Regions from separate parts of the Paenibacillus sp. FSL H7-0716 genome, predicted to be linked through region 3. Evidence: riboswitches for the same ligand, from Rfam matches in the RefSeq annotation. Region 3 holds a riboswitch; each other region holds the start of a gene.
The links. Region 3 has a riboswitch for cyclic di-AMP ahead of MHH60_RS28360 (hypothetical protein). Riboswitches for the same ligand answer to the same signal wherever they lie in the genome.
Positions count from the first base shown of each region.

Region 1: linked by a shared signal. The riboswitch ahead of MHH60_RS02800 (APC family permease) and the one ahead of MHH60_RS28360 (hypothetical protein) in region 3 are both predicted to bind cyclic di-AMP.
Region 2: linked by a shared signal. The riboswitch ahead of MHH60_RS27710 (3D domain-containing protein) and the one ahead of MHH60_RS28360 (hypothetical protein) in region 3 are both predicted to bind cyclic di-AMP.
Region 4: linked by a shared signal. The riboswitch ahead of MHH60_RS24485 (hypothetical protein) and the one ahead of MHH60_RS28360 (hypothetical protein) in region 3 are both predicted to bind cyclic di-AMP.

Region 1 is NZ_JBBODA010000001.1:623,756-631,536, forward strand. Features, by position in the region: gene murB (UDP-N-acetylmuramate dehydrogenase) at 1-209, opposite strand, end outside; gene MHH60_RS02780 (ABC transporter ATP-binding protein) at 360-1,160, opposite strand; gene MHH60_RS02785 (FecCD family ABC transporter permease) at 1,216-2,250, opposite strand; gene MHH60_RS02790 (FecCD family ABC transporter permease) at 2,250-3,305, opposite strand; gene MHH60_RS02795 (iron-hydroxamate ABC transporter substrate-binding protein) at 3,526-4,533, opposite strand; gene MHH60_RS02800 (APC family permease) at 4,737-6,554, opposite strand; cyclic di-AMP (ydaO/yuaA leader) riboswitch at 6,679-6,838, opposite strand; gene MHH60_RS02805 (disulfide oxidoreductase) at 7,033-7,497, opposite strand; gene MHH60_RS02810 (DsbA family protein) at 7,494-7,781, opposite strand, start outside.
Region 2 is NZ_JBBODA010000034.1:43,335-51,115, forward strand. Features, by position in the region: gene ispE (4-(cytidine 5'-diphospho)-2-C-methyl-D-erythritol kinase) at 1-410, opposite strand, end outside; gene MHH60_RS27685 (small, acid-soluble spore protein, alpha/beta type) at 551-727, opposite strand; gene veg (biofilm formation stimulator Veg) at 871-1,146, opposite strand; gene yabG (sporulation peptidase YabG) at 1,423-2,325, opposite strand; gene rsmA (16S rRNA (adenine(1518)-N(6)/adenine(1519)-N(6))-dimethyltransferase RsmA) at 2,491-3,375, opposite strand; gene rnmV (ribonuclease M5) at 3,372-3,923, opposite strand; gene MHH60_RS27710 (3D domain-containing protein) at 4,100-5,266, opposite strand; cyclic di-AMP (ydaO/yuaA leader) riboswitch at 5,552-5,781, opposite strand; gene MHH60_RS27715 (TatD family hydrolase) at 5,980-6,750, opposite strand; gene MHH60_RS27720 (HD domain-containing protein) at 6,802-7,781, opposite strand, start outside.
Region 3 is NZ_JBBODA010000037.1:27,167-34,947, reverse strand. Features, by position in the region: gene MHH60_RS28370 (response regulator) at 1-205, opposite strand, end outside; gene MHH60_RS28365 (ATP-binding protein) at 202-1,746, opposite strand; cyclic di-AMP (ydaO/yuaA leader) riboswitch at 2,023-2,210, shown strand; cyclic di-AMP (ydaO/yuaA leader) riboswitch at 2,326-2,489, shown strand; gene MHH60_RS28360 (hypothetical protein) at 2,599-3,000, shown strand; gene kdpA (potassium-transporting ATPase subunit KdpA) at 3,294-4,976, shown strand; gene kdpB (potassium-transporting ATPase subunit KdpB) at 4,990-7,020, shown strand; gene kdpC (potassium-transporting ATPase subunit KdpC) at 7,075-7,683, shown strand; gene MHH60_RS28340 (histidine kinase) at 7,760-7,781, shown strand, end outside.
Region 4 is NZ_JBBODA010000024.1:76,575-84,355, reverse strand. Features, by position in the region: gene MHH60_RS24525 (hypothetical protein) at 1-355, shown strand, start outside; gene MHH60_RS24520 (GntR family transcriptional regulator) at 417-812, shown strand; gene MHH60_RS24515 (ATP-binding cassette domain-containing protein) at 831-1,760, shown strand; gene MHH60_RS24510 (ABC transporter ATP-binding protein) at 1,765-2,667, shown strand; gene MHH60_RS24505 (ABC transporter permease) at 2,660-3,940, shown strand; gene MHH60_RS24500 (hypothetical protein) at 3,976-4,164, shown strand; gene MHH60_RS24495 (hypothetical protein) at 4,632-4,991, opposite strand; gene MHH60_RS24490 (hypothetical protein) at 5,125-5,646, opposite strand; gene MHH60_RS24485 (hypothetical protein) at 5,661-6,203, opposite strand; cyclic di-AMP (ydaO/yuaA leader) riboswitch at 6,284-6,448, opposite strand; cyclic di-AMP (ydaO/yuaA leader) riboswitch at 6,868-7,057, shown strand; gene MHH60_RS24480 (hypothetical protein) at 7,309-7,725, shown strand.

The DNA of each region.
Region 1 (7,781 bases), on a different contig from region 3:
GAGCCATTCCCAAGTACCGTAAGGGTTATCCCATTTTGTTCTGCATATGTAACGATCTTTTGAATTTCATCATAAGTAGCTGGTGCAGCCAAAATATCAGCCTTGCCGCCCATTTTAGTGTACACGTGATCTTTTAAATTCTCATGACTTTTCACTATTCCTGCAGTCATTAGCTGCTCTAGGTCATCTTGAATTTTGTCAATATTCATGTTTTCATGCTCCTTTAACCATGTATAAATGATGGTCCTTGATCTATTTTAAAGAGTTATTATGAAATTGTAGGCAACCACAACTGTAACAACGAACAGGCTCCCTTGTCAATGACAGGAGCCTGTTCGTTGTATGATTTTAGATGATAATTACACAGCTTTATAGGCAGCAAGCTCGTAAGGAAGACACAGTGGCACACCCGTACGTGGATCCGGAACGATATCCGCTTCAATTCCAAACACTTCCCGCAATACATCTGGTGTCATAACCTCAGTAGGTGAGCCTTCGCTAACCACAGTACCGGACTTAATCGCTACCATATGCTGCGCATAACGAGTAGCATGATTCAAATCATGCACGACCATGATGATGGTACGGCCCTCTTCCTCATTCAGCTTTTGCAAAAGTTGAAGAACTTCGAGTTGATGCGCCATATCTAGGAACGTTGTAGGCTCGTCAAGGAATAAAATATCTGTTTCTTGTGCTAACGCCATAGCGATCCAAGCGCGTTGACGTTGTCCACCTGAGAGACGGTCAATAGGGCGATCATGAAAAGATTCCATTCCCGTAACAGAGATGGCGTTGGAGATGATGTTACGATCCTCAGCGGTCATCGTGCCAAATCCCTTTTGATGAGGGAAACGACCGTAGCTGACCAGCTCAGACACCGTCAAACCGTCAGGAGCCGTTGGGTTCTGCGGTAGAATCGCTAGCTGACGAGCAACCTCTTTAGTTGAAAAGTTATGAATTGATTTGCCGTCCAGCATTACGGTGCCACTCTTCGGCTTCATAATCCGGGCCATCGTTTTGAGGATTGTAGATTTACCGGAGCCGTTAGCGCCCACCAGTGCGGTGATTTTTCCCGTAGGGATAGACAAGTTCAATCCTTTAACTATAGTAGCCTCTGCATACCCAATACTTAATTCTTCTGTATTCAAACGTTCTGACATGATCTACAACTCCCTTAAAAGATTTATGGAGCTATGCTCCTAAGTATGAACGAATTTACGCTTTAGACTTGGCGAGTAAATATAAAAAGTAAGGTGCGCCAATAATCGCAACCACAATGCCAGTAGGAACTTCCGCAGGTTGCAGCACCCATCTGCCGATGGTATCGGCGGTAATCATAAGAAGCGAGCCTGTCAAAGCACTAGCAGGTAGTAACACCTGATGACGGGGTCCCACGAGCCTGCGAGCCAGGTGTGGTGCTATCAGGCCGACGAAGCCAATACCTCCGCTTACTGCGACGCAGGCGCCGGCAAGCGCTACGGCTGTTACCAGAAGGAGAATACGTTCCTTCTCCACACGCATTCCTAGACCTAATGAAGTATGATCTCCTAGATTCAATACATTTAGAACCCGGGCTTTATAGAAAGCGAACGGTAACAGAATCGCGATCCAAGGCAGCAAAGCAAGGACGAATCTCCAATCCCCACCCCATATTTTCCCGGCGATCCAAGTAGCTACAAATTGATAATTATTAGGATCAAGCCTAAGTGCCAATACAAGCTGGCAAGCATTGATTCCTGCAGCGACCGCAATCCCGATAAGGATCAGCCTTGTAGGAGACAGACCATCTGCCTTCCGGTAGGCAAGAATATAGATTAAAGCTGCGGTCAGGCCAGCCCCACCAAGCGCTAGGAGAGGCAAGACAAATATCGGCGCTGCTGTTGTAGCCGGAAAAAACGAGATGAAAATGATTACCGCAAAACCTGCACCAGCACTTATTCCCAGCGTAGCCGGTTCAGCGAGTGCATTACGTGCAAGACTTTGTAGAATACAGCCCGATACTGCAAAGCCCGCTCCAACTAACAATGAAATTACGATGCGGGGTAATCTGAAATCAAATAAAATAAGCTTTTGCTGATGTGTTCCATCACCCAGCAGTGTATGTAATACCTCCAGTGGGGATAGACGCATAAACCCTGTATTCATACTGACTATAAACACAACGACGATCAGTATAGCAAGGAGTGATAACACCGTTAGGGCGCGTGTACGGCGTTCTTTTTCATCTGGAGTAAGGGTTAATTTGGGCATTACAGCTCCCCCTTCCGCTTACTCGCTAAATAAATAAAGAACGGTACGCCGATGATGGCAATTAAAGCTCCTAGCGGTGTCTCATAAGGTGCATTTATCATTCTTGCGGCAATATCTGCAAAGATAATCAATAAGCTCCCTAGAACTGCCGAGCAAGGGATAATCCAGCGGTAGTCCACTCCAACGAAATAACGTGTAACATGCGGAATAATTAGTCCTATAAAAGCAATCGGGCCAACCGTTGAAACCGCACTTCCAGCTAAGATAACCACAACAATCATACATGCCAATTGAACTAACCTTGTCCGCTGCCCCAGACCAACCGCAACTTCTCTTCCTAGGCTGAGCAATGTGACGGATCGTGATAACATCATCGCTGCAATTAAGGCTACGGCCACCCAAGGGAATATAATCTTGATCTGAGTCCAGCTAGCTCCACCCATCCCACCAGCTAACCAGAAGGCTATGTCCTGAGATAAGTTGAAAAGAATAGCTACTCCCTGACTAATAGCAACCAATAAAGCACTAACTGCCGAACCTGCTAATGTCAATCGCAAGGGGGTCAGGCCATTAAAAGAAAGCGAACCGATTCCGAATACGATAAAAGAGGCCACAGCGGCACCGATAAAGCAATACAACATTAGTGAAGTGAATGAGAGTGAGGGTGCAAAAGCAAATACTATTGCCAGCGCTACCCCTGCTCCTGCATTCAAGCCTAACAGCCCTGAATCCGCAAGCGGGTTTCTTGTCATCCCCTGCATGATAGCCCCTGCTACTGCGAAGCAAGCACCGACTAAGGCGCCAGCAATAGCACGTGGAAATCGCAGTTCTCTAATCACCTGATGTTTTTGTAAATCTGGATTGAAATGAAATATAGCTTCCCATACCGTAGCTAACTTGATATCTGCCGCACCCACTGAGACCGAAAGTGCCAATCCGAAGGCAATGGCAGCAAGTCCAAAAATAAGAATACCAATGGCAGCTGCCGGTCGGGTATGTAGAGCTTTTTTAGGTTCATTGTTAATACGATTTGCGAAATCTGAGGGTGAAACCATGAGTCGTCTCCTTATTCAATAGTTACAATGGTTTATATGATAACAACAATCATTCTCATTATCGCAAAAATATTTATGTTGTACAATTGCAGGAACGATTTTTCCGTACTATGGGATTGGTTTATAAAAAAATGGTGCAGATCTTTGTATCCCGAGATACTTGATCTGCACGCCCTTCCCCACCGAAATGATCAGTCTCATTCATGGTGAATTACGACTTTTATTTCACAAGACTTTTTAGCACATCGTCAATGATTTTGCTGCCAGCGTTCGCACCACTGTAAAGCCAGCTGCTCGTTGAACTCATTTCATGCACATTTCCAGCTTTTACAGCTGGGATGCCCTTCCAGATTGCACTATCTAGGATCTCCGAACCCTCAGTCTTATCACTATTTACAAGGAAAATATGATCTGCGGTCAGCTCAGAAAGCTTCTCTAGCGAGATCGGATTCCAAGTTGCTCTTGTTCCTACTGGGATCTCTGTTACTAAGTTAGGCAACGTTACGCCAAGGTCTGTATATAATACAGCTCCACTGCTGCGGGTTTCGTCTACAATATAGAAGTTTTTTTGCACCAACCATAGAATCGCCGCGGACTCTTGTCCAATAGCTCCTGCAAGCTGTTCTTTCGCAGCCGCTGCTTTAACATCATAATCTTTAATGGCTTTTTCTGCTTCAGGGGTTTTGTTCAAAATCTCACCCATCTTGAGCAACGATTTGCGCCAATCTTGATTTAGTTCATCCCCAATTACATAAGTGGGTGCAATCTTATTCAACTGATCGTAAATCCCGTTCTGAACAGAAGACTCCGATGGGATGATAATAAGATCCGGAGCAAAGCTGGTTACAGCCTCTAACGGAAGATCGTAACTAATTGTAGGAACATCCTTCAATTCAGTGGCCAGATAATCCTGAACGCCATTTGTAACTGACCATTGAGCTACTGGAGTTACACCCAGAGTTACCAAAGAGTCCTCCAAATATGAACCCAGCACGCGCTGTGGATTAGCTGGAATCGATACTTCATGACCCATTGCATCAGTTAACGTCTTAGGTGCAGCAGGTGCCTCTGTAGATTCTGCTGTAGGAGCTGTTGTAGGCGCTGCTCCTGCATTTGATGAACTTTCAGCATTATTATTACCACAAGCGGAAAGTAAAAGCGTCATCACTATTAATCCGCTCATCGTTACTTTCATGCTTCCTGATCTTTTTCTGTTAAGCCAAAACATTAAAAACCCTCCTATATGTAACTGCTTTGATATTCAAAGGTGATCATTACCTCTGCTTCACTTTTAAATGATATTGATTCTCATTCTCTATGTCAACATATAAATTTCAAATTCTGTGGATTTGCAACAATTTCCTTCATATAAAATACAAAAGAGGTTATATTCCGAACGTTCCGGATATAACCTCTTTTTTTATCTTCTGCTTATTTATTTAAATGATAAGGGACAGTCGCTACTACAACGTCCTTTTGATTCATTAGATACGAGCGGATTAAAAAGCTGGTCTGATTATGAAGCACGGCTTGCCACCAATGTTTGGTAATAAACTGTGGAATCAGAATTGTGATGTGATCCGTCGCAGCTGTCTTCCACTCTACCGTATCGATAAACTTCACTAACGGACGAATGATACTACGATATCTGGAACGAAGTACAATCAGGCGTACACCTGGATTCCATTCCTCCCACCGTTGCTCCATCTTATGAATGTCTTCTTCATCAAAGCCTACATACACAGCAACAACATTATCTGTTAGAGACTTCGCATAGCTGATGGAATGTAATACAGCACGTGTAACCCCTGCAACAGGAACAACTACAGTACTTCCTTTAATTACAGGTTTATCAGTAGCAGGACATATACGCAGTTGATCCGCAGTGTTCAAATAGTGCTTATGAATACGGTGGAACACGAACATTACAGCAGGTAAGAAAATGAATGCCATCCATACGCTTGAGAATTTAGTAATGATAAAAATAAGTGTAATCGTCAATGTAGTCAGCATACCGATGGTATTTACTACAAATCTTTTCACCCATCCAGCGGGTCTGGTTTTGATCCAATGCACCATCATCCCCAGTTGGGATAAGGTAAAAGGAATGAACACGCCTACCGCATATAGTGGAATCAACCCTTCCGTATTCCCATGGAATGCAGTCACAAGTATGATAGACATAACTCCTAGAAAAATAATGCCATTTGAGAAGCCCAGGCGGTCACCACGGACCATAAATGCATGTGGCAGATATTTATCTTTTGCAAACATAAAGGCGAGCAGCGGAAACGCTGAATATGCTGTATTAGCTGCCAAGAACAAAATCACTGCAGTAATCCCTTGAATGAAAAAGTACAATCCGCCACGGCCAAAGGTCGATTCAGCGATCTGAGAGACAACCGTAGCCTTTTCATCTGGCACAATACCATACCAATACGCCAGCACAGTGATTCCGGTAAACATAAAGCCAAGGATAAGTCCCATGATCATTAGCGTCTTGGCTGCATTTTTCTCAGCCGGTGCTTTAAAGTTTGGGATCGCATTAGATACGGCCTCAACTCCCGTTAGGGCTGAACAACCAGAGCTAAACGCTTTTAATAGTAGAAACAAACTTACATTAGATACGGCGCTTCCTATTTCAGGAACATTCGCATGCGCGCCACCCATTGCATATTTAACGATACCGGAGATAATCAGAACAACAATCGAAACCACAAACAAATACACGGGAATTGCGATAAATGAAGCCGATTCAGTCACTCCGCGAAGATTAATGATTGTTAATAGAACGATAACAGATACAGCGATGAGAACAGTATGATTATGAAGACTTGGAAAAGCCGATGTGATCGCATCCGTCCCTGCCGAGGCACTAACCGCTACGGTAAGAATGTAATCCACCAATAATGAACCCCCAGCGAGCAGCCCTGTCGGAATACCAAGATTACTCTTGGCTACGATATAAGCTCCGCCTCCTTGCGGATAAGCAAAAATCGTCTGCCGGTAGGATAAAATCAGGATGGCCAGCAGGCCCAATACGGCTAATGCAATTGGCAGGGAATACCAGATGGCAGTAAACCCGGCAGCCACCAGTACAATCAGAATTTGTTCTGTTCCGTAGGCTACAGACGAGAGCGCATCAGAAGACAGGACAGCCAGTGCTTTAACCTTGGATAACTTTTCATGATCGAGTTCATTCGACTTCATCGGACGTCCGATCAATAGTCGTTTTACCTTGCTTACCATGGTGGATACAGTTCCTTTCTTTGGGAGCTGAAACGGAATTTCCGTGCGCTGTTTTCATCGGTGGATTTCATAAATGCAGACACAAAAATAAGCATACGGAAATGATCCGCATGCTTATGCATGGTCATTTTCCCACCTTGCTTACGAGGTTAGCTGGCGGATTCGGGCTGTGGTTATAGCCCTACGGTAGAGATCTGTTCGACCCGGTTCCGATTCACCCCATTGGCATGAATGCCAAGTTTGGTTCCCCCGTTTTTCCTAAGAAAATTCAGCGCATATTCAACTTCTCACAAGGTCTAATATTAGTCTACAAAGTGCCTACAGTAAAGCGTTGAAAAAAATGAAAAAAGAATGAAAAAACATCCAATAAGCTCAAATATAGCGTCTTATTGGATGCTCTCTTTCATTATCTTCAATTATCCCTCTAGCCCGTGATTTTAATACCTTTTCAGCGTTTTTGTACCTTCCAAAGTAAAAACTAAAATCCTAAGCTCTCCTCTGCATCTACTTCAATCACTTCTTCTTCCTTACGTCCATACCAAAGAAGGAGACTAATTAAAGCAAACGCAATTAAAGCTAACAAAGGAATCGTTATAAATCCGAAGTAGTTCAAGTAATCTTTATTACAAGGAACACCAATTGTACAAGGTAGAACTTTACTTAACGCTGGAATCTTCTGTTCCGCATAATGATAGATTGAGATACTGCCACCAATCAAACTTAATGGAAGCACATAAGGAATGATGCGCTTATCTCCGCGGAAAGTGGCAATTCCCAATAAAAATAACTGTGGATACATAAAAATCCGCTGAAACCAGCAAAGCTTACAAGGTTCATAATTCAAGACTTCACTTAAATACAAGCTACCAGCTACAGCTACCAAAGAGACGAACCAGGCCAGATAGAGGCAGTTACGCTTGCAAAAAGATAGGAATTTTGTCACTTTGCCTCCACTGCTTTTGCGGCGGCGTTAATTTCAGATGTAATCGCTTCAATATCGAAAGGTTCAGCCGTTTTCACTCCATTAATGTAGAGCGAAGGCGTATTTGTCACGCCTGCGTCAGTTGCCAACTGAATATCTTTCTTCAGCTCATCTGCATAAGTTTTCTCTTGGATGTCTTTACGCAACAGATCGTAATCGATCGCTAATTTCTCTTTTTCAGCAAGGCTTACCAAGAAATCCTCAGTGGCCCATTCCTCGCTCTCATCCCCTTGCTGCGCATACAC
Region 2 (7,781 bases), on a different contig from region 3:
ACATCTGAACCTAGCTCAGCGCCAAGCTCCTGTAGCTCCTGCGCAGGAATACCCAGACGCCACAGACGGTTTAGACCGCGTAGCGTAGCTGCGGCATCACTGCTGCCGCCAGCCAGGCCAGCCGCAACCGGAATTCTTTTATCCAGATGGATATGTACCCCACTCTTCACGTTATAACGGTCTTTAATAAGCCTTGCCGCCTGGAAAGCTAAATTTTTCTCGTCCAGGGGAATATAACCAGCCTGACTTGATATTATAATAGTATCCCTTGGCAGCTCAGACAGCTCTAAGCGATCTGCTAAATCTACCATGGTCATAATCATTTCCACCTCATGAAAACCGTCAGCACGTTTGTGCAGCACATCCAGCATCAAATTAATTTTAGCTGGTGCCTTTTCATACATTTTCAAGGCGTTCACCCACCTTCAGCTTTTCCCGTAAAAACAACTTAACATATTATATGAGAAACTTCTAATGAAGTCCAATAATAAAAGGGTGTCGCCATTTAGACGCACCCTTTTTCAGTAATATTCACTTTATAGCCTAAAGTTTAAGATTTCCGCGCGGCCTGTTCGGCAAGCTGTATCGCTTTTTTCACCATGTTGCCAGCGTCTTGAGTTGTAATACCACCCCAGCCCTCACGTTCTACGGTTTCATAAAAACCCAGCTCCTTGGCTAACTCTGTCTTCAGTTCCTCCGACATCATGCCTCGTTTTCTGCGGCTCATTACGGAATTCCTCCCTTTTGAAAATAAATGATTAACCCGTTGCCCAATTAGTATGCTTGCTTAGAACACGGATCATGCACCAAATATTTGTCCCAAAAAACGCAAACAAAAAACAGCCTCCAAGGGAGACTGTTCGTGAAACATTAAGCTTTAATATACATAATCCGCATCTGCCCATCGTCTTCACAAACTGTGATTTCCACAGATTCAGTAAGTATATCGGCATAGCTATAGGAGACTCGCTTAAAAGTTTGCTGCTCCTGATCCAGTTTGACAATAAATACAGAAGGGTACGTTTCTTCCAGGACACCTGTGCGTTCAACGGTTTTACGACGACCTCCGTTTGCACGCAATGTGATCTTATGACCGACGTGAGCTTCAAGACTGCGTTTGATTTCCAACAGCGCGTTATTAGCCATTACCTGACGACCACCTCTTTTCTTGTCCATTATACAACTTTTTCAGGACAATGTCAAAGCAAATAAATAATTAATTATAGTTGATGCATATTTCGTTGTCAACGGAATTTTTTTGCGAAAAATCAGCGCCGGACTAATATCCTTGTTATCTGTAATATAGGCATTACAAAGAAAAAAAGAAAGGGTTAAGCTCAGCGCTCACCCTTTCTTTCGGATATTCTATTCAGCCCATTCAAATTACCTATATTCCTGACACCATAGACCTATCTCTGTCGCTTAAATGGCTGATGGTGTCACTTTTAGCGCCGACAGATTCTGCAGTCGCGGCATTCCGATGCGGAAGCTGCCACGGGTCTCAACACCACCAATACCCTGATTGCCGCTGATGGTATTATTCAGAACATCGCTAAGATTTACAGTATCCCTGATGGAAGTAAAGGATGATTTTGCGGCTACATACACGGGATCCAGAGCATGGATCAAAATTCGGCCAGGTGAACTGGCAAAATTAGCCCCAGCTCCAAGTAATGCCTCGAAATGAGATTGGCAAGCACCGGCAACAATAGTCAACGCATCAAAATTCCGCTCATACTCCCTAGCTACCCTAATAGCAGCTATAAAGTTTTGCGAATTTTTATAGCTATTCAGACTATACAGATCGTAAGTATGCTGTTGCTTCAGTACCCCATCATGACCAGTGATCACTACAATGTCTGGGCGTACACGGGGCAACAGCCGGTATAACGTATCAGCCATTGCAGATTCATGAACATGATGCCCTTCAGCGGGAATCCGCAGCTGCTCGTATAAACTAAGGCTCTTATTCAAATATGCCGGATCGCCATCCAGATGCAGTACTTTACCCGGCACTTCAAAATAAGGAGCTTCCTTGGACGGTGGAGCCCATGTCCCCTCTGTTAGGGTTCCCCCGCTCCGCTGACTTTGCTCCTGACGATCCTTCCGCAGCTGTGTCAGTGATTCCTTCGCTTTGATCTGTGCTTGCTGTCCCCGTTCCGTTATTCGGGTAGGAGGCACTTGAACCAGGTCATCCAGAGGAGAATCCGCCAACAGGCGGAAATCTGTGCCTTTAATGACGGCTCTATCCTGCACAATATTATCTACACGAAATGTTAAATCACCGCCATAAGATTTGCGAACGACCAAGTCTCCTAAATTCATTACAACCACCACCTCTACCCCATCGTATGGGCAAAGGCCTCAGTTGGTTCATAACTCGCCATATTTTTAAAATATAAGAATGTATAATGCTCCACCACAATAACATCCTTATATTTCTACGAGAAACGGTTGTCGTCCTTTAAGACAACAACCGTTTCTTATTGCTTATTCAATTCCAGCGGCTAGCAAAACACTGCTTAAGCGGGCGTATTCTTCAAGACTGAGTGTTTCTCCGCGACGGGTCGGTTCAATACCCGCTTCTGCGAGTAAAGCCTCCAGCTGCTCACGTCCCTGTTCAGGGAAGTAACGAGCCTTCAGATTGTTAGCAATCGTCTTGCGGCGCTGTGTGAAAGAAGCGTGAACCACTTCAAAGAAATGCTTCTCACTCTCCACCTTTACCGGAGGATGCTCTCTAACCTTCAGACGGATAACAGCAGACTCCACATTAGGTTGAGGGATGAATACGGTACGTGGCACGATACAGACGAGCTCAGGCTCGCTGTAGTACTGCACGGCAATGCTAAGACTTCCGTATTCCTTTCCACCTGGAGATGCAGCCATACGCTCCGCAACCTCCTTCTGAATCATTACAACGATGTTATCAAGGGGAAGCTTCTCTTCGAGCAGCTTCATCAGAATCGGAGTAGTCACATAATAAGGCAGGTTAGCAACCACACTGACCTTGTTCACAGTGGTGAAATCTTCCTTGAACATTTCCTGCAAGTTCACATTGAGGACATCATCGTTACGAACCTTAACATGGGGATAGGGGGAAAGTACGTCTTTTAATATTGGAATCAGTCTACGGTCAATCTCTACGGCAGTTACAGCACCCGCTGTTAGTGCCAGACGCTCCGTCAGCGCTCCAATTCCCGGCCCGATCTCCAGCGCCCCAGAATCGCTATCTAGTCCAGCAGCGTCTACAATCTTGTCCAAAATATTTTGATCAATCAAAAAATTCTGTCCCAGGCTTTTCTTGAACTTGAATCCATAACGTTGAATAATCTCTTTGGTCCGTTTTGGAGTCGAAATTTCCTCTCTACCACTCATGAAGTAATGCCTCCCTGATCAATTTGGGCGAGAGCCCCGGCAAATTCCTCCCGCGTAATCCCAAACATCGCCAGCCGCTTGTACAGCTGTTTGCCGTTACAATATCCGATTCCAAGCAAATTACCAAGCGCCATACGTCTTTCAGCAGCCCGAGGGTGTACAAGCATTCCAGCGGCCATAAGATCATCAATACCAATCAAAGCAGGTGCTCCTTCAAAAGAGGTATGTACATTACGCAGCGCATGACGAATCGCCTCTGGCGATGCATTCTCTACACCGATATCCCCTTTTCGAGTTGCGTCCTTCTCTGGAATAAAAGCATGCTTACAGCCCGGCACCTTCGCTGAAACGATTTTACGAATTCGCTCCCCAGCATGGTCCGGGTCCGTAAGAATAATAACCCCTCTACGTTCCATAGCAAGCGCGATCTTAGCAATTACAGTCCGGTTTACAGCAGAGCCGCCTGTCTCAATGGTATCCGCTTCTACAGCACGCTTAATGGCTACGGTATCGCTTTTGCCTTCAACGACGATTAATTCCTTAATCATATTTCTTGACTCCTTCCAAAAAAAGCAAAAAGAAGAGGATTCGCTCCTCTTCTTTTGGTTAAAGAATGTATAAGTGATGAGCGGTTGCTCTGCGATCAACGAAATGATCATCCAGCGTTCCTTAACGGTTATCATCACTATAGCTTATCAAAGGATTTTTTGCAAAAGCTTCAGTTCTAGTTAAGCTCTGGTTTCACAGGTCCAATCACATAAACGGTACGTGATTTACGGCCGAAATTACGAGCATGGCTCAGGGAATCATAATAGACATCCACTTTATTGCCTTTAATGGCACCGCCAGTATCCTCTGCACGGCGGAATCCAAGCCCATCGATATAAACCCACCAGCCAATAGGAATTACATTCGGATCTACTGCAATTGTACGACCTTCCGTTACGCGTGTTCCGGAGGCAGTTTTAGTACCTATCCCTGGCTCTTCTGACGAATAAGCTGTCATGGAGACGTTCTTAATCATCTTCTTGTACTCAAAATCTACGCCAGCCTTGCTTGTGACGTTCTTAGTCTTAGCGCTAACTTTAGTCGTTTTGGAGGTAGTGCTTGATTTGGAAGTTGTTGTAGCTTTAGCAACTACAGTAGGCTTAGGAAGTGCTTTAGTACCAACGGCAATGATCTTATCTTTTGTTACCGTTTGTACTTCCTTGCCGATCATGCGCATAGAGGCCAGTTCTCCGTCTTGATAGATCTTTTCAATATGCTGAACCATGACGCCTGGTTTGCCTGCCTGTGCCACTCTAACTGTTCCCACAGTAAGGGAGGGATCTGCTGTCTTAATAACACGGAAAGGTAAGTTAGTTGTTCGCTGTACCGTTTGCTTGTTGATACGAACGATCTTAATCTCCATGTCAGCAGAGATGGTGGTGTCTAACGAAGGAAAAATCTTATCATAGCCTTCTAGGTTGATACCCAGTTTGTCAATCGCTTGACCGATAGTGTCTTCGGTCGTATATAACGTTTTTGTTGCTCCGTCCGCAGTAAGGCTAAATTTCTGCGCACGATTGATAACGACACGGTCACCGTCTTTTATTTCATCACTCAGACCTAAAGATAATTCATCATGCGGCTGCAGCGAAATTTGCTCTTTCTCCAACACATCACCTAGAAGTGCTTCTCGCGTTTCAAGTGTCTGTGTTTGCCCGTCTATTACTAAAACTAATTGTTTGTTACTTTGACCGTGTACGTACAGCAGAATTAACAGCGCGATTGCGATTGAAATCACACCTGCAAGTAAAAGTACGCGAGTATTTACTTGCTCCCACCGTAATGCGAAAGACCTGCTGGATGACTGCGAATCATGGGATACCTCTGGTTGGAATAAGCCCATTCTCTCCATCCTCCTTACATAGCCTCGTCGTCAATTTGTATATCATGAGGACTGAATTTCTTTGACGAAGCTATTTGAGATTGTCACAGGATACGCACGTATTAACTTAGCGTCTCCTGCTCATGGATCGCCTGCTCGGCACAGCTACTCCCACACCTGTTATATAACAGTATGCGGGCAACATTCAGTTTATTCAAAAATAAAGAAGCCTAAAAAGAGTTCTCTTGAGGACTCTTTCGTGGCTTCTCCGATGTCAGAATACGCGGGAATGTTTGTGCACGAGGTTGCCTCTCTTACTTGCGCTTACGGGGTTAGCTGTCGGGTTCGGACGAAAGAGAGACGCCCTATTTCAGGTCACCCGCTCACGGCGGTTGCCCTTAAATTCACCCCAAAGACCACGTGAAGAAATCAAATATTGTTCTGCGGCAATTCCTAGTCGTATTCAAGATACAGGCATGCGGCAGTCCAATATTGGTTCCCCCGTTCTCCATACGGAGACTCAGCGAGACGATCCATGAATCAATGGCTGTCACAATAACAACAGCTCACATCACTGAAAAGATGATATCCTGTTTTGATGCATGTTGTAAAGGACGATTCAACCACGTTTACGCAAATATATGGTTAAAATATTGTAATAATCAGCCGTTTTTATATTAAAAAAGTTTAATATATCGGCTATTCTCTATTTTTCACCCATTTTACTCCTGTTTTCAGACAATCCCAAATCGTTCCAGTGCGTTCGCATACGTAATTTTAGCCAATTCTTCCCATGTTAACCCTTTAATTTCAGCCGCAGCCTCTGCTACTAACTTCACATGAGCACTCTCATTTCGCTTGCCTCGGAAGGGGTGTGGAGTCAAATATGGAGCGTCTGTTTCGATCAATAATCGGTCCAATGGCGTCTGTGCAAGCACCTCTTTAGGCACTCTGGCATTTTTGAACGTGATCGGTCCTCCAAATGACAAATGAAATCCAAGGTCTAGGCACATTTTTGCTGTTTCCCAGCTGCCTGAGAACGAATGCATTACGCCACCAATTTCATTTGCTTTTTCCTCCCGTAAAATCCGTACGACATCTTCATGAGCATCACGGTCATGTATACAGATTGGCATTTTTAGTTCACGGGCTAGTCCAATTTGTTTGCGGAAGACCTCCTGCTGTACATCCTTGGGAGAGGTATCCCAATAATAATCCAACCCAATCTCTCCGATGGCCACCACTTTCTCATGGCTGCAAAGAGAGGCGATCCAATCGAGGTCGCCCTCTTTCATATCAATCGCATCCTGTGGATGCCAGCCCACCGCTGCATAAATATAATCATAAGATTCAGCCAGCTTCATCGTTGAAGGGATCGTTTCCCGGTTAAATCCAATATTGATCATCTTGCTGACTCCGGCCTCTACTGCACGAGCTATAACTTCCTCGCGATCCTCGTCGAATTGAGGCGCATCTAGATGTGTATGTGTGTCGAACAGATACATTTTAAAGCTCACTCCTTGTTGTTTTTATCAATAGTTCCATAAATATTTGTATTATTTTGCAAAAATCTCTGCTACAGAAGAGGGCAAGCGTGTAAGGGCTTTTTTCAGCTTATCCTGCGGAAAATATAGGTGATATCTGCCACGATGAATTCCGCTTATTGAGCGCACAATATCCGATACCTCTGAAATTTCCCGCAATTGCTCATTCCGATCAAGCAGTAAAATTTGATTATTGTCGAAGGCTGCTCCTGGACGGAACACATCATAAGGCAAATCTGTCGGATAATCAATCTCTAAGTCATATTCTGGGTTAAGTCCCGCTCCCGCAAAACTGCTGCGGATTTCCGCAATCATATCTGTATCCAAATTCTCGATCTCTACATATTTATACAGTTTACGATGAATAAAACGGGTACACAAGTCGCTTAATAACTCATCTTCTTCAAGTGTCCATTGCATAAAAGCAGTCTGTACCAGTGCCTCATCAAGCATTAAATATTGCTTCACTGTTACTTCTCCTCGAAAGAGATCTTCCAGCGGAGCGATCATAAAGCGAAATTTGTACCCCTCTTGGAACAATTCTTTAGCTCTACGGAAGATTTGACGCAAAATAATTTCAGAGCTGCGCGTCACCGGATGAAAATATACCTGCCAGTACATTTGATAACGCGACATTAAATAATCTTCAATGGCATGCATACCTGATTCTTTTACTACAATCCGCCCATTATAAGGACGAAGCATTCTCAAAATCCGATCAATGTCGATGGTTCCATAGTTTACACCTGTATAGTACGCATCACGCAGTAAATAATCCATACGATCAGCATCCAGTGGACTGGAAACCAAATTGACAACAATTTCATGCTCATAAGTCTTAGAGATAACTGAAGCTACTTTACGAGGAAAATCTTCCTCCACATCACGCAATATTTCGGTAATCTCCGTGTCCTCCAAAATAATCCGGCAGGTCCAATCCTCATGGTTCATTTCAAAAGCTTCTTCTATAGAATGTGAAAATGGGCCATGCC
Region 3 (7,781 bases):
TATCCATACCGGACATGTCAGGCAATCCGAGATCAAGAACAATCAAGTCCGGCAATATCAAGGAAGCCTGATGCAGACCTTCCTCTCCGGTCGAGGCTTCATAGATGGCATATTGATGGGCTTGCAGGGTTACCTTTAGAAGCTTGCGAATTTGGGGTTCATCATCGACGATTAAAATGCGAGCCCCATTTTCTTTAGTGGTCATGATTCTAGATGCCCCTTTCTTAAAAATGTTGCATACTTGTCGTCTTGCTTGTTAAAGGGAAGCATGATCGTTATAATGGTCCCTCGCTGCTCGTTCGGCTTCGCCGAAATCGTTCCCCCATGAAGCTCGACGATTCCTTTGCATATGGCAAGTCCTAAACCCGTACCGGTTATTTGCTTCGCCGCGGCTGAACGGTAAAACTTTTCGAATATCCGATCATGTTCGTCCTCTTCCAGTCCAATCCCTTTATCGGAGACTGAGATGACAACGTCATCTTCCTCGGTTTGTACAGACAGGACGATTTCACTGTAATCCGGACTGTATTTGATCGCGTTGCTGACCACATTGACCAACATTTGCTCCAGCAACACTTCATCGCCCAGCACTATAATGGGGTCGTCATCCGGCAGCTCGGCGCGGAGCTTGCGATGTTGTTGAAAGTCCTTGACTTGAGTCAACGTAACGCCGATTAAGTCCTCCACATCGCACCAGTTTTTCCTAAGGCGCAGCATCCCGCTTTCAAGTTGAACCATGCTGAGCAAATTTATCACCAGTCGATTCATGCGAAGAGCACCGTCCCGGATCGTGAAAAGAAGCTCCATGCGATCCTCCGAAGAGAATAGATGCTCGCCCTCGATCAGACCGGTTGCCGAGCCGATGATGGCTGCTAGTGGGGTGCGCAGCTCATGGGAAACCGAATTCAGAATCGCGGTACGAAGCCGTTCCGACTCTGCTGTAAGATGAGCAATCTTGGCTTCCTCCGCCAGCTTGACGCGAGCTATTGCGCTCGCCGCCAAGCCTGCGAGCGCTTCGAGGAGCTGCATTTGCTCGGTTGAGATCCCATTTAGTGTTTGTTTTGGATAGAATACCATGACACCATAGATGCGTTTCTCAGCCCGAAGCGGAATAAAGTTACCCGGTGATTCGTTCAAGTCGGCCGTCTCGCCGTGTTCAAACATTCGCTGCGCGACAGAGAGCTCCGCATTCTTTTGGCTATCGTCGGGATGCTCGGCGGTCCGATGGGCAAGAACCAGGTTGTTCCGGTTATTGGTCAAATAGATCGCGATTTCTGTCTCCAGGGTTTGTGAAACTTGTAGAGAAAAATGGTCAAGCATGGAATCGATATCCGCGATCGCGCTCATCTGCTTGCTAAGCGCGTACAGCGCAGCGGTATGTGCCTCTTTTTGCTTGGAATAATGGACCTGCCGTTTCAGCCTAGCCGCCAAGCTTGCCGTTAATGTCGCAACCGCCAAATAAACGCCAAATGAAACCAGATAGCGCAAGTCTGACACGGCAAAACTTGCAACGGGAGGCACGAAGAAAAAGTCAAAGGCCAACACTCCCAGGATCGCTGAGTAGAGAGCAGGGCGCAAACCCCCGTAGACGGCATTGAAAAGAACCGGAAGCAAATAAATAATGGCGATATTGACCAAATCGAAAGCAAGACCAAACGGTTTTAGTACGAAGGTCATGAGAACGATTAGTACCGTTGTGAATAGGTACGCTCGCAACGAAATCCATATTGCTTTCCATTTCGACATAACGAATCACACCCTGCTTTTTCTGAAGTTCCTCCCATTAGGTTACTGTAAAAAAGGAGTAAAATAAACCGGCTTTAGGCGTAAAAATTCCGTAAAAAAATATGAAAAGTCTTAAAAAGATGAGCATATTCGAGGAAAATGAAGATCTCGAACAAAAATGAAGCCATTACAAGCATAGATGACACAATCTAATCAGTTATGCAATGTGCTGCACTTTACAGTATTTTGGTCTCGGAGTAACATACGATCCATGATTTGAATCGCTTTTCAATTAAGAATTAGCATTCGCTTAATTGCCATTCAGGCAAACGGGGGAACCAACTACGGGACGGAACTTGTGTGAGAGCAAGCAGCCAATCCGGATGGGGTGAATCCATCTGCTTATGCGGAGCATAAGCGAGGGTAGGGCGACTCTCACCGTCCGAATCCGTCAGCTAACCTCGTAAGCGTGGAAGCAGCTCTTTGTCAAAAGTGTTGCTTATGGAGAGAGAGGATGATGAAGCTTGTGATCGTAAGTTTCGACCACAGGGCTTATGCCTCTGTGGGTTTTCGTTTGCTCATTTCGGAAAAAAATGATCATCGTTTAAATCGCTGAATTCTTCGTTTCAGGACGAAGGAGCGGGGGAACCAGTAGAAGCCAGGCTTGTCGGCTTCATGGGGTGAATCGCTGGTAAATCCGGTGTAGGGCGACTCTTGCGCCCGAATCCGACAGCTAACCTCGCAAGCGTCTTAAGAGAGGCAACAATTGTCGTAATTAGACACGGTGCTTTACTGTGCCTAAGAAGCTGACGAAGAGTTCCTCTTCCGAAAGCTTCTTTTTTGTTGCCTGAACAAAGATGGAGGAGATCGGTCATGGTATCCCATGATAATGAATTTATTGTCGTATCCGCGCCCAATAAAGCCGGAGTGCAATTTATCAAAACTTTAAAATTTAAAGGAGTGCCTTTTGCCGCGATTACAAATAATGAAACGGAAAAGTCACGATTGGAACATTTAGGAGTAAAGAATCTCATTACGGTGGATACTACAGAGCGTGAGAGATGGATCATTCCTGAACTATCAATCGGTAAAGTTTTTTTGTTCGAGCGTAGTTTGCCTCTTTGTTGCAAATACATTCAGATCTGTCGTTCTTGGACGGGAAAGCCGATTTACGTCATCACAGAGAGCAGTAATTCCAGGCTCATCTATAAAGGGCTAGGGGCCAATTATGTGATCCACTCCAATAGTGATGATGTTTCATTTTTGCTTGATTAGCTTGGGCAGAAGGTTACGAGGAGGAGTGAATGGAAATGATGGATCTGTTTATGGTTTTGGCGCTGGCAGGGACCTATTTATTATTTTGCGGTTTTCTGGCTTGGTGCGGACGAGTTGTGGGTGAATCAGGGGGAGAACGCCAATGATCATGGTAATCGTGTTTACTGTTTTCATTTTTCTGTATTTAGTCTATGCGCTTGTGAATACGGATAAATTCTAAATCGTTACATGAGTGTACAAAATGAAGCTTACGATGCTGGCTTTCCAATGGAAAGCCTTTAGGAGGAAATACAATGGCCATTTTGCAATTTGTGGCGGTCATTCTGATTTTGCTTTTGACCGTCAAGCCTTTGGGAACCTATATCTTTCATATTTTTTCCAATCAGGCCAATCGGACGGATAATATATTCGGGCCAGTGGAGAAGATCATTTATTGGCTGACCGGTCTAAAAAACCGTTCGGAAATGAACTGGAAACGGTACACGCTGAGTTTAATTTTGACCAACGTTGTACTGGTGGCTGTCAGTTATCTCATTTTACGGATTCAAAACATCTTGCCGATCAACCCAAATGGAATCGACAAGATGGAATCCACACTTTCCTTTAATACCGTCATCAGCTTTATGACGAATACGAATTTGCAACATTATAGCGGTGAAACAGGATTGTCATATTTCTCGCAAATGGCCGTCATTATGATGATGATGTTTACTTCAGCTGCAACCGGAATCGTCGTCGCGATCGCATTCATTCGCGGCATAACGAGTAAAGGCAAGACGCTTGGCAACTTTTTTAGCGATTTTGTCAAGGCGCACACCCGCTTGCTTATTCCGTTAGCCATTATCGTTACACTCGTGTTGGTCGGTTTGAAAGTGCCGCAGACATTGGATCCAACCATTCAAGCTACGACGCTTGAAGGAGCGTCGCAACAAATCGCGACTGGTCCTGTCGCTTCACTCGTATCCATTAAGCATTTGGGAACGAACGGGGGAGGATTCTTCGGTGTAAACTCCTCACACCCGTTTGAAAATCCGAATCCGTTAACCAATGTGATTGAGATGCTATCCATGTGGTGCATACCCGCCGCGCTTACTTACACATTCGGCAGGTTCGCCAAAAATAGAAAACAGGGCTGGGTTATTTTTAGCGCTATGCTAATTTTGTTCGTAGCCTTCCTGTCGGTTGTCTATACCTCGGAATTGAGAGGAAATCCAGCGTTAAATGCGCTGGGGATGGATGCTTCGCAGGGCAGTATGGAAGGGAAGGAAGTTCGGTTCGGAATTGCGCAATCTGCTTTGTTCACAACGGTAACCACCGCTGCAACAACGGGAACTGTTAACAACATGCACGATACATTAACGCCTTTAGGCGGTCTGGTGCCGCTGTCACAAATGATGTTGAACTGCGTGTTCGGTGGCGACGGCGTCGGGCTGGTCAATATGCTGATGTACGCCATTTTGGGGGTATTTCTTTGCGGACTAATGGTTGGACGTACGCCGGAGTTCATGGGACGGAAAATTGAAGCCCGCGAGATGAAGCTTATCGCCATTGCTATTTTAGCCCATCCGCTCATTATTCTTGCTCCAACAGCCATCGCATTTCTCACCGATTTGGGCAAAGGTGCGATTAGCAATCCGGGCTTCCACGGGATTTCACAGGTACTGTACGAATATACCTCTTCGGCCGCGAACAATGGTTCCGGATTTGAAGGATTGGCTGATAATACAACGTTCTGGAATGTCTCTACAGGTTTGGTCATGCTGTTCGGACGGTATATTTCCATTGTTGCGCTGCTTGGCGTTGCCGGTTCTTTGGCCGCAAAGCAATGGGTGCCGGAAACAATAGGTACGCTGCGTACGGACAATAAACTGTTTGTTGGGATACTGGTAGGAACCGTTTTGATTATTGGGGCGTTGACCTTTTTACCAGCCCTTGTGCTTGGCCCCATCGCGGAACACTTGACACTCCTTAAATAGAAGAGGTGAGGAAATGAATACGAAACGAAAAAGCTTGTTATCAGCGGGTATGCTTAAAAAAGCAATTGTAGATAGCTTCATGAAATTGAATCCGGTCGCGATGATGAAAAATCCGGTGATGTTCGTCGTAGAAGTGGGAACATTCGTCGTTTTGTTGATGACGCTGTTTCCGGGTTATTTCGGTATCGAAGGGCGTACAGGGTTCAATGTAACTGTATTTCTGATCCTCCTCGTTACTGTATTATTCGCCAACTTTGCCGAAGCATTGGCCGAAGGCAGGGGGAAAGCTCAGGCCGACTCGCTCAAGAAAACAAAAAAAGAAGTGACAGCCAATAAAGTGATCGGTAGTGGAATAAAAGTAGTTCCATCTATAGAGTTGCGCAAGGGCGACGTGGTTGTCGTCTCACAAGGGGAAATGATCCCAGGAGACGGTGATGTGATCGAAGGTCTGGCTTCTGTAGACGAATCTGCCATTACCGGTGAATCGGCCCCCGTTATTAAAGAAGCGGGTGGTGACTTTAGCTCAGTTACCGGCGGCACACGGGTGGTCAGCGATCGAATTACCGTACGGATCACAAGTGACCCTGGCGAATCGTTCATCGATCGCATGATCTCTTTGGTAGAAGGCGCAAAGCGCCAGAAAACACCGAATGAAATTGCACTGAACACGCTATTAATCAGCTTAACACTCATCTTTCTGATCGTTGTGGTGACATTGGCGCCGATGGCCAATTATCTGGAGATTAAACTGGAGATCCCCGTATTGATATCGTTATTGGTATGTCTCATTCCAACGACGATAGGCGGTTTATTATCTGCCATCGGGATTGCCGGGATGGACCGGGTCACCCAGTTCAATGTGCTTGCGATGTCAGGGAAAGCGGTTGAGGCGGCTGGCGACATCAATACGATGATTCTCGACAAAACGGGTACGATTACATTCGGAAATCGGATGGCCAGTGAATTTATCGCAGTGGGAAATGAGTCCACTTCAACTGTGGCACAGTGGGCGGCAGTAGGTTCCATGAAAGATGAAACTCCTGAAGGCAGATCCGTGCTAGAACTGATGAAAAAAGAAGGATTGTCCTTTAACGAGCTGCTTTCGGACGGAGCTGAATTTATCGAGTTTAAAGCAGAAACCCGCATGAGCGGCATGGATTTACAAGACGGGCGCAAAATTCGTAAAGGTGCGGTTGACGCGATTAAGAAATGGGTTAGCGCTCAGGGGGGCAGTATTCCTAATGATTTGGATCAGAAGGGAAACGCGATTGCCTCGGAGGGGGGAACGCCACTGGCCGTTGCCGTTGATAAACAGATTTTCGGTTTGATTTATTTGAAGGATACGGTGAAACCTGGTATGCGGGAGCGTTTTGACCAGCTTCGAAAAATGGGGATCAAAACGATCATGTGTACGGGAGACAATCCGTTGACGGCTGCGACGATTGCACGCGAAGCTGGGGTGGATGATTTTATTGCCGAAAGCAAGCCGGAAGACAAAATTGCCGTCATCAAGCGGGAGCAGGCGGAAGGAAAACTGGTGGCCATGACCGGAGACGGGACGAACGATGCCCCTGCACTGGCACAGGCGGATGTAGGGCTCGCCATGAACAGCGGCACGACGGCGGCGAAGGAAGCGGCGAATATGGTTGATCTCGACTCCGATCCTTCGAAGATCATCGAAGTGGTGGCAATTGGCAAGCAACTATTAATGACGCGCGGCGCATTAACCACATTTAGCATTGCGAACGATATCGCCAAATATTTTGCGATCATCCCGGCGATGTTCATGCTGGCAATTCCGGAAATGAACGTGTTGAATATTATGGGACTGGGCACACCGATGTCCGCTATATTGTCCGCGCTCATTTTTAACGCGATTATCATTCCGCTGTTGATTCCGCTAGCGATGAAGGGGGTTGCGTACAAACCGATGGGCTCCGCGCAGTTGCTCAGCCGAAATCTTTTCGTTTACGGTTTAGGCGGTGTGATCGCACCGTTTATCGGAATCAAATTGATTGACTTGGTTGTCCACTTGTGGGTGTAGATAATCGACGAACGTGAAGATAGGATGAAGAGAACCAGAGAGGAATGAAAAAGGATGAATAAAACGGACCATTTTCCTGGACAATCGGGCGGATCGTATCTGTTTTCGATCGTGCGGATCAGTATTTTGTTTGTTGTGCTATGCGGTATTATCTATCCGTTAGCATGCACAGGAATCGCTCAAGTGTTGATGCCGGGCAATGCCAATGGCAGCTTGATTAAAAACAGCAGTGGAGAAATTGTCGGATCCGAACTGATCGGGCAACAATTTACCGATCCGAAATATTTTCAAGGCCGGGTTTCGAGCATCGAATACAAAGCGGAAGCTTCCGGTTCCAATAATTATGGACCTTCCAACCCGGATCTGGTAAAACGGACGCAAGAGTCTATTGAAGAATGGAAAAAAAACAACCCGGATGTACCGGTCAGCCGATTGCCTATTGCGCTGATCACAAACTCCGGTTCAGGATTGGATCCTCATATTACGCCGGAATCGGCCAAGGTACAAGTGCCACGCATCAGCAAATTGACAGGCCTATCCACGAATGAGTTGGAAAATTTGGTGAACGAGCATACGGAAAGCCGCGATTTGGGGATTTTCGGGGAACCCAGAGTCAATGTGCTGAAATTGAATATCGCACTGAGCGAACTCATCAAAAAGTAAGGTTATGCATGCCCTGCCTATCCCAAATAGGCGGGGTTATCGCGTTTTACTGTGAGGGACGCGAAGGGAGAAAAGTATGGAGAGTTTTAGAAGAAAAA
Region 4 (7,781 bases), on a different contig from region 3:
TTACTTGTTAGGAGAGAATTTCCGGGCAGAACTGGCGGTTCCTTCGTATATAGCTTTTGCGATTACTTGGCTCGGCTTCGGATTTATGGTCTCCGGTCTATATATTTTTATTGAGTATCTTTTTAGCGGCAAAGCTTATCTATGGCTAACATTGCTTATCGTAGTTTTATCGTGGGCAACTTCGTTCCTAGTTACACTGGGCGGAGGCAGTTTGTTCTTATACAGTATCTCCTATTCCAAGGAGTGGGGGCTGTTATCTCCGATCATGTGGGGGTCACTTCTGCTGGGAACAATATCTGTGCAGTTATTCTCTAAATGGACTATACATCGGCTGAAAAGTCGCAATCTCGTATAAAAAATCGGAAATGGCAAGGATTGCGCTCTAGCACGCTAGAGTGGAAGGCGAGGTGTAAATAATGTGGATACCGGTACAAATCAACGAAAATAGTGCAGAGCCCCTCTATCATCAAATAGAGACTCAGCTTAGATCATTAATCATTAGCGGAGTCATTACGGAAGGAACGCTACTGCCCTCGATTCGTGAGTTCGCAGGCGATTTGAAATGCAGTGTAATTACAGTGCGGCGCGTATATCAGGATCTGGAGAACGAAGGGTTGCTGCGAACGCGACAAGGAACAGGTACCTTTGTATCCCATATAGGTGACGGAGCAATGGAAGAATATAAACGTGAAACGGTTGGCAAAGCACTTGAAAGTGCAGTGGATATCGCCCGATCGGTACATTGCAGCAAGGATGAACTTGAACAGATTTTTATGGAGATTGTAGAACGCAAGTATAGAGAAAAGGATTGAGAGGGGGCGCTTACTCATATGGTACAGATGGCTATAGAATTGCGGAATGTACTTAAACGGCGACGAAACAAGACGATAGGACCGCTGACCCTGAATCTGCCTAAAGGATATATTACAGCTTTGGTAGGTCAGAATGGATCCGGCAAAAGCACGCTGCTGAATCTGCTGATGCAGCTGACTAATCCAGAGGAAGGCGAGATATATTGGTTCGAGAACAGGTATGATAGCGGGTTGTCTCTGGAGCTTCGCCAGACCATTGCCTATGTTCCTGAAACGTCAATTACTGAGGAGAACCACTGGAATGCAGAGGAGGCAGCTCGATTTCGGAAGTATTGGTATCCCAATTGGGACGATCAGTATTTTCAGGAGCTGATGGATCGCTTTGAGGTTCCGTATCATATGAGACTTTCGAAGATGTCTAAAGGGGAACGCCGGAAATTCGAAATTGCTGCAGCACTTGCGGCGCGGCCAAGTCTGCTGCTATTGGATGAACCTTCATCGGGTCTTGATCCTTTTGCCTGGAAGATTATGATCGAGACACTTCGTAAATATATGGATGAGCACAATGCAACGATTATCATCTCCACACACATTGTGGATGAGGTGCGACGGCTGGCAGATTATATCGTCCTTATGCATCGGGGTGAACTGCTGGGCATGGCTGAAAAAGACAGTCTGTTCGGTGCTTGGACCGAGGTTTGGGTGAATGCTGCGGATGAAGAGGAGCTTGCGGAATTATCGGCTGAGTTGCCAGGAGGCTTGCACTTTACCATGGATACACCGGGTGTAGCTTCTTTTATCATAGAACAATTTTCTGAAAACGAGAAACGCATTCATGACTTGGGCGTAAAGGTTATCAAGAGCCGCAGTTTGGAACTGGACGAAATATTAAGTTTATGGACACAGGGTCATCGTCCTATTCTAATTGACCACAAGAGAGGGGACTAGAGAAATGGAAGCCTTAAAGCTGGAAAGTGTAGTTAAGCAATATGGAGAAAAAACCGCAGTAAACGGAATTAACCTAACCGTAGGTAAAGGGGAAATTTACGGATTACTGGGGGCGAACGGCGCGGGGAAAACAACCACGATGCGTATGGTACTCGGCCTAATCTACCCTGATGAGGGCAAGATTTTGTATAACGGGAAGCCTTTCAACAGTGAACTGCAGCAACTTATGGGTTATCTGCCCGAAGAACGTGGACTATATCCTAAGGTGAAGATCAGCGATCAAATCGTTTACTTGGCCCGCCTGCGTGGGATGTCAGCTAGTGATGCAGATAAGAGCCTGCGCTATTGGCTGGATCGATTCGAGGTTCCGGATTATTACAATAAAAAAATAGAAGAGCTTTCCAAAGGAAATCAGCAAAAAATGGGCTTTATCGCCGCTGTCGTTCATAAGCCGCAGATTCTGATTCTAGATGAAGCTTTCAGCGGGCTGGACCCTGTAAACGTGGAGCTGTTGAAAGATACGGTCAAAGAATTACGTGATTCGGGAACAAGTATCCTCTTCTCTACGCACCGGATGGAGCATGTGGAAGAGCTATGCCGTAACATTACGATTCTCGATCGTTCCAATACGGTCGTTCAAGGGGATATCCGCACGATCAAGAATGGCTACCCGCGGGAAGAAGTATTGCTGCGTACAGCTAATGAGGTAAAAGGTCTGGAGTCCATCGCAGGTGTTACAGCAGTGAAACGGCTGGAGCGTGGGTATCTGTTATCGATCAGTGAGATCGGTGCAGCACAGCGTATTTTACAGCAGGCGATAGCACAGGGTGAAGTGGAGCATTTTGAAATCAAGGAACCTACGTTAAACCAAATCTTTATCAGAGCGGTGGGTGAATCTAATGAATAAGATGGGGACAATTATCGGCTTTACCTTTAAAAATAAAGTTAGAACGAAATCATTTATGATTACTACTTTGATTCTAGTATTATTGCTCAGCATAGGGATGAATCTTCCCTATATCATCGATCAGTTTAAGGGTGATTCGGCCAAAAGTGAAGTTACTCAAATTGCTGTGATTGCTGAAGAGGGAAATCAGGTTGCAGAATTGTTGAAGGCTTATACTGCGCCAGAGGGCATGCCACAGGCTAAGATAGTACAATATGCTTCTGCGGAGGATGCCGAGTTAAAGAAAGCATTAGATGAAGAGACAGTAGAAGGTTATGTTACTTTTGCGGAACCTACTGGTGAAGGGCTTCCACCCGTTACTTATCATAGTAATGATGGAGAACTAAACGGAGATGTTCAAGTTTATCTTCAAAATGCACTTCAGCAAGCAAACACACAATATATCGTTGGTGACAAGCTGACCTCTGAACAGATTGCTGCAATGTCAACACCAGTGCAGATTACTACACAACAGCTTAACGCAGGCGGTGGCAGTGAAAACTCTCAGGAGGACACTCCGGCCATTAACTACATTATCGTATATGCCATGCTTATGTTGTTCTTTATGTCCATTATGATGACAGGCAACATGATTGCCGCTGAGATAACCTCTGAGAAGAGCTCGCGGATTATGGAGATTCTGATTACAAGTGCCTCACCTTTAGCGCAAATGTTCGGTAAAGTTATCGGTGTTTTCCTAGTAGGAATACTACAAATTGGGATCTTTGTCGCAGCGATCGTCGTCAATTTGACGCTCCCGCATAATGCGACTGTATTGGCTGATTTTGATCTCGATTTAGGTCAGCTCAATATTAACTTGCTGCTATATGGATTTGTCTTGTACGTATTAGGTTACTTCCTCTATGCCTTGATGTATGCGGCTGTAGGTTCGATTGTCAGCCGTACGGAGGATCTCGGTCAGGCGGTAATGCCAATCATGATGTTAGGCTTCGTAGCGTTCTATGTTCCACTGTTCAGTATCTCCAATGCAGATACTCTAGTGGTTAAGATAGCGAGTTATGTGCCTTTCACCTCACCATTGACGATGCTGCTCCGAATTGGTGTCGGCGAGGTGGCGATCTGGCAAGTCATTGTATCGCTGCTGATCCTGCTTGTGACTACCTTCATCTTCGGATGGCTGGCGGCCAAGATCTATCGTACCGGCGTACTGATGTACGGCAAACGCCCAAGTATTAAAGAAATCAGAAAAGCAATGAAAGCTTACAAGATCTAAGATGACCTCATAATAACTTTTAAGGAGTGCTAATGATGTCTACAAGCGAACAATATACCATTATGCTTTTAATGAGTTCGGTATCGCTGGCTACGGTTAGTAGAATGCTTCCGGATGGCTCCACTTTTATGGATTTCGTTCAAGGCGTATTGACCGGTGTTGCTATAGTGGGGATGTTGGCAGGATTGTGGATGTACGGTAAGGCGCGTAAGAGTAAAGTGTAATAATAGTAGGCACTGAATTTTCGGGGGTATCCTAACAGCCATTTATGGTTGCTGGGATATCCCCGTTTTTGAGTTGGCAAACTCTTTGTATACGAGCTGATCTAGCTAACGGACCCAGCAGTACTTAAATGCAACAATCATCGAGATTTAGCAAGATATCGGACACTATAGTCGCTATTGGCATGAAAAAGGGTGAATTAGTAGCTCTTTTAACCAAATTGTTGCACTGGAGTCCGATACTATGCTCAAAAGGCAATAAACGTGCAAGTAACGTCATCTGGGTCCGTAAGCCTTGCCTTGGTGGAAGATGATTAGGGCTTGCTTTAAGACGATCCGAGACGCTCATCGCTCGGGATTTCTACTGGAGTCCGGACACCGGCTATATTTGAGGAAAAGCTTCAATTAAAGGCTCCTGAGTCCATTAGTCGCTTCATGCGCTCAAAGATCGTTTGAATTCTAGTCAGAGACTAAATTATAGAAAGATTTGCGCTCGTTAGTATATCCGCTTGGGCGGTCATCTGCTCCCGTACAGCTCTAAGCTGTGCTTTCAGTGCGGGAACACTTTTTTGCAGAATAATGCTTATTTGAGAAAGAGGCAGCTTTAAGCCGTACCACAATACCTTCACAAGCTGTTCCTCCCAAGGTAATGCCTTAGCCGATAGAAGCGAGCGCCGGGCAAAAGAATCAGCACACTGGCGAATACAAGTGCGGTAAGCGTGGATAGAGAATAACTGAGGGTCGAAGTCATCCTGACGATATATTTTATGAAGCTCTGTGAAGGTACAGATAGTAATCTTGTCTGCCTCATTAGATTGTTCTAACAACATGGAACTAAGTACGTAGACTTCATTAGTATACTTTTTAACACACTCTGCAAATTTAGTACTGTAGGTGTACACGGAAGGTAAGGGGTCAGGCATGGTGAACACGATCCTTTCAGAATGAGAGATTTGCTTGAATCTATAATATAGAAAAATAAGAGATGGATTTATTGATAAGATCGGCGGTGTCTGGTTCCGGGCAACTGTGTTTCTGCTGGGAGGCAGTGGATAAAGCTTTGGAAGGTTTGTAGTAGAGCCGTTCACTTCTGGAATTGCTCCCCCCAGCTGCAACACTGTACAGACGCCCCTGCTGAATATGCCCTGCCAAGGATTTGCCCTGGAGCTTGGCCTTTAAATCCTGCAAAGCACCCTGAACTAGCTCAAGCTTAACCTGCTCCCAATCTGAACCTTCGCGGCGGACCTTATCCAGCGCTTCCTCAAGACGGCAATGACAGATAGCCCGTAAAAAAGAGCTCCATTTAATGAGATCAAAATTTTTGGTGTTGGCAGAGATCAGACAAGCCCCCCAACTGCATCCTCCCTTACAAGTGAGCTTCAGAATACCATAACGGCAGCCTTCAGCCCCTTCCATTCCATAGTGGATAGGCTCGGGTTCATCCAATACAAATACTTCAATGCGGGATAGTCTGCGCTGGTCCATAGTAGGGTTCCTCCTTAGATTTCCAAAAGCATTAAGTCAACATGATGAGTGACACTAGCCTTTTCTACACAAGCGAGCATTTCCATTTTATTCTCACAGACTGCGGTATGCTCTAACCATAGTCGGAACTTCTCTTTCCGTATAACAGATAGATGTAAGGGAAAGGTGCTGCGGGATCTCAAGACATACCAACCGGCGCTTACATCTTTCCAAGGCTCCTTGAAGGCTGTAAACCACGGGAGTTTTTGGTGCGATGACCAATCCTGCTGCTGCTGTTGTTCTCGAATTTTTTTATATATTTCATATACAATCTTAGAGTCTAAACAGTCTTTACAAGAAGAAGGTGTGCTGAACTGGCGAAGGGCTTGAATCTGGTTCTGGCCAAATGCATAGCCTACAATGTACCTGTGATTATTTTCTTCGAACCACAAGGCCCCGAAACAAACGTAATTTAGACTTATCGGCTCAAGCAGCCCTTGATGTATCCCTAAATAATAGTGCTTCAAAACATTCACCCCATCCAGCGTGCTATCACCTAATAGGCTCAGGTAACGCAAAAACCGCAGCAAGAGGAGGACCTCTGCTGCGGTTTTGGATTACAGGCAGATATACCTGGGCCAAAGCGTGGCGGATCAAGGGTCTCTCTCTTTACGCTTACGAGGTTAGCTGTCGGATTCGGACGGTGAGAGTCGCCCTACCTATTGAGACTTACGCAGTCTCCTTTGGATTCACCCCAAGTAGGCCAGACGGCCTGATGGTTCCCCCGTTCCCTGCAAATGCAGGAACTCAGCGTTGATTGTTTTTCATGAATTAGATTCAACCCGAATCATACTCTTTTCAAGATTTTCTGTAAAAAACGGAAAATGTTCTTTTAGAGCAATTTTAACCATATCCTGCCGACTACGACTGAAAAACGAGGTAAATAGGTATTTATGGCGTGTTATCGCGCCTCTTTCTCGCTCAACCTCAGCTTCTTGCGTTTCTACCTATAAAGGGAATTTACAGTTTTTTTGCTCTAAAAAGGTGAATAAAATCACATGAGTTATAGATAGCGATTAAACGCCCGAAACTCGAGTAAACAAGAGATATAGAGAGATTAGATATCAAGTAAGCGCTATCTAATGGGAAAATAGTTTTTAATTTGCATTATTTTGGCATCATTCAGGTTTTACAAGTCTTCGTGCATAAGAGTATGATTACTCCTGTTTCAACGACAATCGAATATTTGATCCGCTTAATTTCCGATAAGGAAAGCGGGGGAACCAACAATCGGCAGCCGATGTGAGAGTCGGAAGCCGATTATGGGGTGAATCCTGTAGAGGGTGCGAGTGAGCTCGCATCTATACAGGTAGGGCGACTCTCACCGCCCGAATCCGACAGCTAACCTCGTAAGCGTATGGAGAGAGGATGAGTGCAATGTGACCGCTAGCGAGCCACAGAGGAGATCCTTTGTGGCTTTTTGCTGTGCTCTTAGAAGCAAAGCATTTATGGAGGCCTCCCCTAAGAGGTCGCTAAATTCATCATTAGCGGTATTTGTTAGGCAGCGTCTAATGACGTGACACAACCGAGCTTTAGGTTGTGCCCGAAAATGACGATAGGTCAACATCCTTTCGGAGATTTTCGTTGCCTCCTTGTTGTAAATGAGCAGGAGGAGAAAAAAAGATGACGGATCAGAATGAATATGTGCTTGTATGTGCGCCTACAAAGGCGGGAGAACATTTCATTAAACTTCTGAAGTTCAGGGGTATTAAGATGGCGGGATTAACCAACAATGTGGCTGAGAAAGCTTTACTTGAGGAGCTCGGGATTGAGCAGGTTATTCTAGTGGATACTCGCCATCAAAGCACTTGGTTTCGCCCGTCGTTCCCGGTAGGCAGGGTATATCTGTTTGAGAGCAGCTTTCCGCTTTGCTGCCGCTATATCCAGATGTGCCGTACCTGGACGACACAGCCAATTTTTGTGATTACAAGTTCAATAAATCCTAGATTGGTCTATAAAAGACTTGGTGCGAGCTATGTAATCTATTCCCATAGTGGTGATGCTGATTTTCTAATCGATAGATCACCTCATCAAGGATAATGGAAGGAGTGCGGAAGATATGATGGATCTGTATATGGTGGCTTCGTTAGCTGTAA